Regions from separate parts of the Caldifermentibacillus hisashii genome, predicted to be linked through region 2. Evidence: a T-box and tRNA genes for the amino acid it is inferred to sense, from the RefSeq annotation. Region 2 holds a T-box; the other holds one or more tRNA genes.
The links. The T-box of region 2 lies ahead of thrS (threonine--tRNA ligase). A T-box ahead of a tRNA ligase gene usually reads a tRNA of that ligase, here a tRNA-Thr.
Positions count from the first base shown of each region.

Region 1 (4,402 bases), 220 kb from region 2:
GTCGGAGCCACAATCCGATGCGTTAACCACTTCGCCATAGCCGCCATAATAGTTGGCTCAAAGTGGTGGCTCGGGACGGAATCGAACCGCCGACACAAGGATTTTCAGTCCTTTGCTCTACCGACTGAGCTACCGAGCCATAATAGTTAATGTTATGGTATGGCGGTCCGGACGGGACTCGAACCCGCGACCTCCTGCGTGACAGGCAGGCATTCTAACCAGCTGAACTACCGGACCAATATTGCGGGGGTAGGATTTGAACCTACGACCTTCGGGTTATGAGCCCGACGAGCTACCAGACTGCTCCACCCCGCGATAATAAAATTATTAATATATGGCGGAGGAAGAGGGATTCGAACCCCCGCGCGGTGTAACCCGCCTGTCGGTTTTCAAGACCGATCCCTTCAGCCAGACTTGGGTATTCCTCCAAACAAATATGGTGGACCTTGTAGGACTCGAACCTACGACCGGACGGTTATGAGCCGTCTGCTCTAACCAGCTGAGCTAAAGGTCCATTGATACGTTTTAAAAAATTTTCCATTTTCAATAACTAAAATTTATTCGTACCCATACCAAAAAACTTATGGGTATAATAAGAGATTTAGTCAAAGACGCTTTGCACTAACCAGCTAAAACTAAAGGTCAATTTTATTATTTACTTTAAAACATAAAATAATAGCGGCGGAGGGGATCGAACCCCCGACCTCACGGGTATGAACCGTACGCTCTAGCCAGCTGAGCTACGCCGCCATATTAAATTATTATAAATAATAAATGGTGGAGCCTAGCGGGATCGAACCGCTGACCTCCTGCGTGCAAAGCAGGCGCTCTCCCAGCTGAGCTAAGGCCCCATCATATTTTTGCTATCGGGAAGACAGGATTCGAACCTGCGACCCCATGGTCCCAAACCATGTGCTCTACCAAGCTGAGCTACTTCCCGTATTAAAAACGCGCCCGATAGGAGTCGAACCCATAACCTTCTGATCCGTAGTCAGACGCTCTATCCAATTGAGCTACGGGCGCATTTAATGGTGCCGAGGACCGGAATCGAACCGGTACGGTAGTCACCTACCGCAGGATTTTAAGTCCTGTGCGTCTGCCAGTTCCGCCACCCCGGCGTTATTCTGGAGCGGAAGACGGGATTCGAACCCGCGACCCCCACCTTGGCAAGGTGGTGTTCTACCACTGAACTACTTCCGCATAAATTAATAGACATGCGGGTGAAGGGAGTCGAACCCCCACGCCTTACGGCGCCAGATCCTAAGTCTGGTGCGTCTGCCAATTCCGCCACACCCGCAAATGGTGAGCCATGGAGGATTCGAACCTCCGACCCTCTGATTAAAAGTCAGATGCTCTACCGACTGAGCTAATGGCTCATTTCTAAAACTTGTCCATATGGTGCCGGCCAGAGGACTTGAACCCCCAACCTACTGATTACAAGTCAGTTGCTCTACCAATTGAGCTAGGCCGGCATAATATTATAATGGAGGTTGACGGGATCGAACCGCCGACCCCTTGCTTGTAAGGCAAGTGCTCTCCCAGCTGAGCTAAACCTCCAATGCCTGGCAACGTCCTACTCTCGCAAAGGCAAAGCCTTCACTACCATCGGCGCTGAGAAGCTTAACTTCCGTGTTCGGGATGGGAACGGGTGTAACCTTCTCGCCATTATTACCAGACCATAAGTAAAACAACAATATGTATTATAATATGTTCTTTATCATTTTGCAAGAGAATTTTTCATTCTCTCAAAACTAGATAACGTAAGGCAATTTTCCGAGTAACGTTCTTATCTGTCTTGCTTCGGCTCCTAGCGACTAGCGCCACTTCACACTCACTCACTACGATAAGTCAACATCGGCTCATTACTTCGCCGTGTTTCCTTTTCCTCGAAAATGCATTCGCATTTTCTTCGTGCGATGCAAATTCAGAGAAGTAACTCTGCTCTCATTTCTGAGTGCTCCAGTGCGTACGTCGCTGAGCATAAGGAATGCTTCGTCAGCATTACCTCGCAAAGTAAAATCTGTGATTTTACTTGAGTCGCCTCAGCATTTCTAATAGGTTAAGTCCTCGAACGATTAGTATCCGTCAGCTCCACACGTCACCGTGCTTCCACCTCGGACCTATCAACCTTGTCATCTTCAAGGGTTCTTACTTCCATAAAGGAATGGGAAATTTCATCTCGAGGGGGGCTTCATGCTTAGATGCTTTCAGCACTTATCCCTTCCGCACATAGCTACCCAGCGATGCCTTTGGCAAGACAACTGGTACACCAGCGGTGCGTCCATCCCGGTCCTCTCGTACTAAGGACAGCTCCTCTCAAATTTCCTGCGCCCACGACGGATAGGGACCGAACTGTCTCACGACGTTCTGAACCCAGCTCGCGTACCGCTTTAATGGGCGAACAGCCCAACCCTTGGGACCGACTACAGCCCCAGGATGCGATGAGCCGACATCGAGGTGCCAAACCTCCCCGTCGATGTGGACTCTTGGGGGAGATAAGCCTGTTATCCCCGGGGTAGCTTTTATCCGTTGAGCGATGGCCCTTCCATGCGGAACCACCGGATCACTAAGCCCGACTTTCGTCCCTGCTCGACTTGTAGGTCTCGCAGTCAAGCTCCCTTGTGCCTTTACACTCTGCGAATGATTTCCAACCATTCTGAGGGAACCTTTGGGCGCCTCCGTTACCTTTTAGGAGGCGACCGCCCCAGTCAAACTGCCCACCTGACACTGTCTCCCAAGCCGCTAAGGCTTGCGGGTTAGAATTTCAATACAGCCAGGGTAGTATCCCAAGGTCGCCTCCATGGAAGCTGGCGCTCCCACTTCTCCGGCTCCTACCTATCCTGTACAAGCTATACCAAAATTCAATATCAGGCTACAGTAAAGCTCCACGGGGTCTTTCCGTCCTGTCGCGGGTAACCTGCATCTTCACAGGTACTATAATTTCACCGAGTCTCTCGTTGAGACAGTGCCCAGATCGTTACGCCTTTCGTGCGGGTCGGAACTTACCCGACAAGGAATTTCGCTACCTTAGGACCGTTATAGTTACGGCCGCCGTTTACTGGGGCTTCAATTCGAAGCTTCGCTTCAAGCTAACCTCTCCTCTTAACCTTCCAGCACCGGGCAGGCGTCAGCCCCTATACTTCGCCTTTTCGGCTTTGCAGAGACCTGTGTTTTTGCTAAACAGTCGCCTGGGCCTATTCACTGCGGCTCTCGCGGGCTTACACCCACAAGAGCACCCCTTCTCCCGAAGTTACGGGGTCATTTTGCCGAGTTCCTTAACGAGAGTTCTCTCGCTCACCTTAGGATTCTCTCCTCGCCTACCTGTGTCGGTTTGCGGTACGGGCACCCGGATTCTCGCTAGAAGCTTTTCTTGGCAGTGTGAAATCAGGAACTTCGGTACTTAAATTTCCCTCGCCAATCACAACTTGAGGTTATGGTCATAAGGATTTGCCTCACGACCCCTCTTATTGCTTGGACGCGGACGACCAGCGCCGCGCTTACCCTATCCTCCTGCGTCACTCCATCACTCAAACGAATCCATAGGTGGTACAGGAATATCAACCTGTTGTCCATCGCCTACGCCTTTCGGCCTCAGCTTAGGTCCCGACTAACCCTGAGCGGACGAGCCTTCCTCAGGAAACCTTAGGCATTCGGTGGATGGGATTCTCACCCATCTTTCGCTACTCATACCGGCATTCTCACTTCTAAACGCTCCACCAGTCCTCTCGGTCTAGCTTCTACGCATTTAGAACGCTCTCCTACCATAGACTCTAACAGAGTCTATCCGCAGTTTCGGTGATACGTTTAGCCCCGGTACATTTTCGGCGCAGAGTCACTCGACCAGTGAGCTATTACGCACTCTTTAAATGGTGGCTGCTTCTAAGCCAACATCCTGGTTGTCTATGCAACTCCACATCCTTTTCCACTTAACGTATACTTTGGGACCTTAACTGGCGGTCTGGGCTGTTTCCCTTTTGACCACGGATCTTAGCACTCGTAGTCTGACTCCCAAGCATAAGTATTTGGCATTCGGAGTTTATCTGAATTCGGTAACCCGATGAGAGCCCCTAGTCCAAACAGTGCTCTACCTCCAATACTCTTATCTTGAGGCTAGCCCTAAAGCTATTTCGGAGAGAACCAGCTATCTCCAAGTTCGATTGGAATTTCTCCGCTACCCACACCTCATCCCCGCACTTTTCAACGTGCGTGGGTCCGGGCCTCCAGTAAGTGTTACCTTACCTTCACCCTGGACATGGGTAGATCACCTGGTTTCGGGTCTACGACCCTATACTTATTCGCCCTATTCAGACTCGCTTTCGCTACGGCTCCAGTTTCCACTTTAACCTTGCATAGGATCGTAACTCGCCGGTTCATTCTACAAAAGGCACGCCATCACACATAA
Region 1 is NZ_CP155467.1:2,906,201-2,910,602, forward strand. It holds tRNA gene NSQ14_RS14110 (tRNA-His) at 1-44, opposite strand, end outside; tRNA gene NSQ14_RS14115 (tRNA-Phe) at 64-139, opposite strand; tRNA gene NSQ14_RS14120 (tRNA-Asp) at 161-237, opposite strand; tRNA gene NSQ14_RS14125 (tRNA-Met) at 242-315, opposite strand; tRNA gene NSQ14_RS14130 (tRNA-Ser) at 336-428, opposite strand; tRNA gene NSQ14_RS14135 (tRNA-Ile) at 438-514, opposite strand; tRNA gene NSQ14_RS14140 (tRNA-Met) at 677-750, opposite strand; tRNA gene NSQ14_RS14145 (tRNA-Ala) at 776-851, opposite strand; tRNA gene NSQ14_RS14150 (tRNA-Pro) at 867-940, opposite strand; tRNA gene NSQ14_RS14155 (tRNA-Arg) at 950-1,023, opposite strand; tRNA gene NSQ14_RS14160 (tRNA-Leu) at 1,030-1,118, opposite strand; tRNA gene NSQ14_RS14165 (tRNA-Gly) at 1,126-1,200, opposite strand; tRNA gene NSQ14_RS14170 (tRNA-Leu) at 1,216-1,297, opposite strand; tRNA gene NSQ14_RS14175 (tRNA-Lys) at 1,301-1,376, opposite strand; tRNA gene NSQ14_RS14180 (tRNA-Thr) at 1,397-1,472, opposite strand; tRNA gene NSQ14_RS14185 (tRNA-Val) at 1,485-1,557, opposite strand; rRNA gene rrf (5S ribosomal RNA) at 1,561-1,676, opposite strand; rRNA gene NSQ14_RS14195 (23S ribosomal RNA) at 2,056-4,402, opposite strand, start outside.
Region 1: it encodes a tRNA-Thr, which carries the amino acid that the T-box ahead of thrS (threonine--tRNA ligase) is inferred to sense. The anticodon was not compared.

Region 2 (4,402 bases):
ATGGAAGTGAACATTTCCAAAGAGGCTTTTATTTTTATGGGCCTTTTGGAACGGGGAAAACCTATTTACTCGGAGCTGTAGCGCACGAATTAGCCGGAATAGGAATTTCATCTATTATTGTTTATGTTCCTGAACTAATTCGAGAGATGAAGCAGGCAATTAGTGACCATACATTAAATGAAAAAATAGACATGCTGAAAAAAGCGCCGGTTCTTATGTTCGACGATATCGGAGCTGAAGCAGTTTCGAGCTGGGTAAGGGATGAAGTTCTCGGACCGATATTACAATTCCGTATGTTGGAAAGGTTGCCGACTTTTTTTACTTCAAACTTTAATTTAAATGAGTTAGAACATCATTTAACCTACTCACAACGCGGGGAAGAGGAAAAACTTAAAGCTGCAAGGATCATTGAACGGATCAAATTTTTGGCCGAGCCGGTTCCCATTGATGGACCGAATAAAAGAAAGTAGACGAGACCTTTAACACCTTACAAAAAATAATTAATAAGGATACTCGAAACATCTAAAAAAACTTATACGTAAAGGTACAACAGGAACCTCGCTAATTCATGTAGCGAGGTTCAGTTCTAAAGTAACCAAGCTCCCCATATATATGAAACAGGAATGCCTCACAGGGGGGACGGAGATGTTTTCAATTCAATTTAATAATAAAGAGGATTTAAATTTTTTTTATCAATCATTTTTAAAAAACAAATCGGAACATATCCAAATTGAAAGGAAATCCTTACAACTGGATTTCATTTTTCCGGGTATGAAGAAAGGAGATTTTTTAACTGACATATATAAACACTTAAAAAAATTTATTATGGAAAAAAAACGGATGGAGTGGTGTCAGGAAATACTTGAAAATGATTTTTTCTATACCGATACGGATGAACAAATTCAAATTATTGAAATGGTCTACTCGATCATGGAAGGAAAAAGAAAAGATCTGCCATTCGAGATCGATCATGCTTCTTTAGAGGAACAGCTTGATCAAGCTTTACTGGAAGTGATTCGTTCAAGCCACATCCTGTCCATCGATGCCTTGATAACTTTCCGACTTCGCTTTTATATTGAAAAACTTTCATCTTATCTCGAAATTGCCATTGACGAGTACAAAATGGAACAGGATTATCAGTCCTTTATTTTCTATTTGCGTAATTTTTTGGCTGAGCGGTCAGCACAAATGAAATGTATCTATTTGGTGAATGAGGACGGATTTCAATTTTATGATGAACATAAAAACAAAATCAAACGTTCGGATTTAGATAAACGAATAGATCGAAAATTATTGTCAGATCATCCCGTTTATGTTGATTCAGTCACCATTGCTCCGCTAATTTCAATTGCTCCTGAAATCATCTATTTATATACGGAACAGCCGGAAAACGGGATTATTCAAACGCTAAAAAACATTTTTGAAGAAAAATTAATTATTTTATCTTTGCAGGATTTTTCTTATGACCAAAGAGAAAAATGATCACGTGCATTTATTAAGCGGATATATACTTTACCACGAAAAAAATCATTTCCATTCACTCTGGGGTAGACTGACGCCATTTGGGGGACTATAAAGAAAAATGACTACTTGCATTTTTAGTTTAAAAAACTTATAATACCTACATACTAGTTAAGAGTTATTTTTCTCAAAACGTTGACTGAGTCGACTTGTTATAAAGCAATTTTACTGAGAAAAAATTGACGTTGGGAGCACATCTCAGTTTCTTTTTAAACAATAATTAAATGGATAGAAAAAAGTGATGCAAAGGACAAGGGTCTGTTGTTACGGTTTATAGAGAGGGAAGGACGGTGGAAACTTCCTAACACGAATAATGGACTTACCCCCTTTAAACTTCAACTGTGAAAGATTTTCAAGTAATGGTTGACGGAACCGACCGTTATCGGCTTCTTGAGTCGCAATGGTTTTTTAAACTTTGCGAGAATCAGGGTGGAACCACGGGTATTTAAAACTCGTCCCTACTTTTAGGGGCGGGTTTTTTATTTTTCATTAAAAAAGTATAATTTCCAGCTGGGATACTCATTCGACATAGTTGGAAATACACCTTTCTTTAGAAGTGAGTGATCGACAAAGGAGTCCCAAGTCGTTCCTCATCTAAACCAGGTAAAATTTCAAATACTTGAGGAGGCAGTAATCATGTCAGAAAGGATTCAAATTACATTTCCGGATGGAGCAGTGAAGGAGTTTTCAAAAGGTGTAACAATGGAGGAAATTGCTGCATCGATTAGTCCGGGATTGAAGAAAAAAGCCTATGCGGGAAAATTAAACGGATCATTAATCGATTTGCGTACACCGATTGAGGAAAGCGGCGAAATCCAAATTTTAACTGATAAGGATCCGGAAAGTCTGGAAATTTTGCGCCATAGTACGGCACACTTGATGGCTCAAGCAATTAAACGGTTATATAAGAACGTCAAGCTTGGTGTTGGCCCGGTCATTGAAAACGGCTTTTACTATGATATTGATTTAGAGGAATCCATCACCCCGGAAGACCTTCCTAAAATTGAAAAAGAAATGAAAAAAATCGTCAATGAAAATCTTGAAATTGTCCGGAAAGTTGTCAGCCGGGAAGAAGCGATTCAAATGTATAAAGAAATTGGCGATGAATATAAGTTGGAACTCATTGAGGCCATTCCTGAAAATGAAACAGTAACTATCTATGAACAAGGTGAATTTTTCGATCTTTGCCGTGGTGTTCATGTTCCGTCGACAGGAAAAATTAAGGAATTCAAGTTGCTTAGCATTGCCGGTGCCTATTGGCGTGGGGACAGCGACAATAAAATGTTGCAACGGATTTACGGAACTGCCTTTTTTACCAAAGCGGAATTGGATGCCCACTTGAAAATGTTGGAAGAAGCAAAAGAACGCGATCACCGGAAACTTGGAAAAGAATTAGGTATTTTTGCCATCAATCAACTCGTTGGCCAAGGGCTGCCATTATGGTTGCCTAAAGGGGCAACGGTTCGCCGTACAATTGAACGGTATATTGTTGATAAAGAAATCAGTCTTGGCTACGACCATGTGTATACACCGGTTCTTGCCAATGTCGATTTATATAAAACAAGTGGTCACTGGGATCATTATCATGATGATATGTACCCGCCTATGGATATGGGTGACGGTGAAGAATTAGTACTCCGGCCGATGAACTGCCCGCACCATATGATGATTTATAAAAACAGCAAGCATTCCTATCGAGAACTACCAATTCGGATTGCCGAACTTGGGACGATGCATCGTTTTGAAATGAGCGGGGCATTATCCGGACTGCAACGGGTTCGCGGTATGACATTAAATGATGCCCATATTTTCGTTCGTCCGGACCAAATTAAGGACGAGTTCAAACGGGTTGTTACGTTGATTATGGAAGTATATAAAGACTTCAATATTACCGACTTCTCTTTCCGTTTATCCTACCGTGATCCGGAAGATACGAAAAAGTATTTTGATGATGATGAAATGTGGGAAAAAGCACAGAGCATGTTGAAATCAGCAATGGATGATCTAGGTCTTGATTATTTCGAGGCAGAAGGTGAAGCAGCATTCTATGGTCCGAAACTTGATGTCCAAGTGAAAACGGCGATTGGGAAAGAAGAAACTTTGTCAACCATCCAATTAGACTTTTTATTACCGGAACGCTTTGATTTAACTTATGTCGGAGAAGACGGGAAACCGCATCGTCCGGTCGTTATCCATCGTGGTGTTGTTTCAACGATGGAACGGTTTGTCGCTTATTTACTTGAAGAATACAAAGGGGCATTTCCAACATGGCTGGCACCGGTTCAAGTCCAAGTGATTCCGGTATCCCCTGAAATCCATTTTGACTATGCAAAAACCGTTCAAGAAGAGTTGAAAAAGGCCGGTATACGTGTTGAATTGGATGCCCGCAATGAAAAAATGGGTTATAAAATTCGTGAAGCACAAGTTCAAAAAATCCCATACATGCTTGTTGTCGGGGATAAAGAAATGGAAGAAAAAGCCGTCAACGTCCGAAAATACGGAGAACAAAAATCGGAAACAATGGCATTTGATACGTTCTTAGCGCAAATTAAGCAAGAGGCAAGGAAATAGACGCATATTGTTGGACACTGTTGGACACCAGCTCCTTGAGAGTTGGTGTTTTTATCAAACGAACGCATATTTTGTCTGGTGAATTATTTAACAATTTCCCACATTTCGCTCTTATTCCCTACTTTTTTCTAAACAATGTTGTTTTTCTCTTTCTTTTTTGTTATACTACTTTTTGTTGTGTTTGCTTAATAAAAGCGAGCATTGACAATGAAGGATATCTATGCTATATTTAAAAAAGTGAAATTGAATACGGTTTGTGAAAAAGAAGAGGCACCCGCTTCTCACCTGGAGGACGCTTAAGCTGTTAACA
Region 2 is NZ_CP155467.1:2,688,479-2,692,880, reverse strand. It holds gene dnaI (primosomal protein DnaI) at 1-470, shown strand, start outside; gene ytxC (sporulation protein YtxC) at 646-1,482, shown strand; T-box leader at 1,754-1,984, shown strand; gene thrS (threonine--tRNA ligase) at 2,158-4,092, shown strand; ribosomal protein L20 leader region at 4,349-4,402, shown strand, end outside.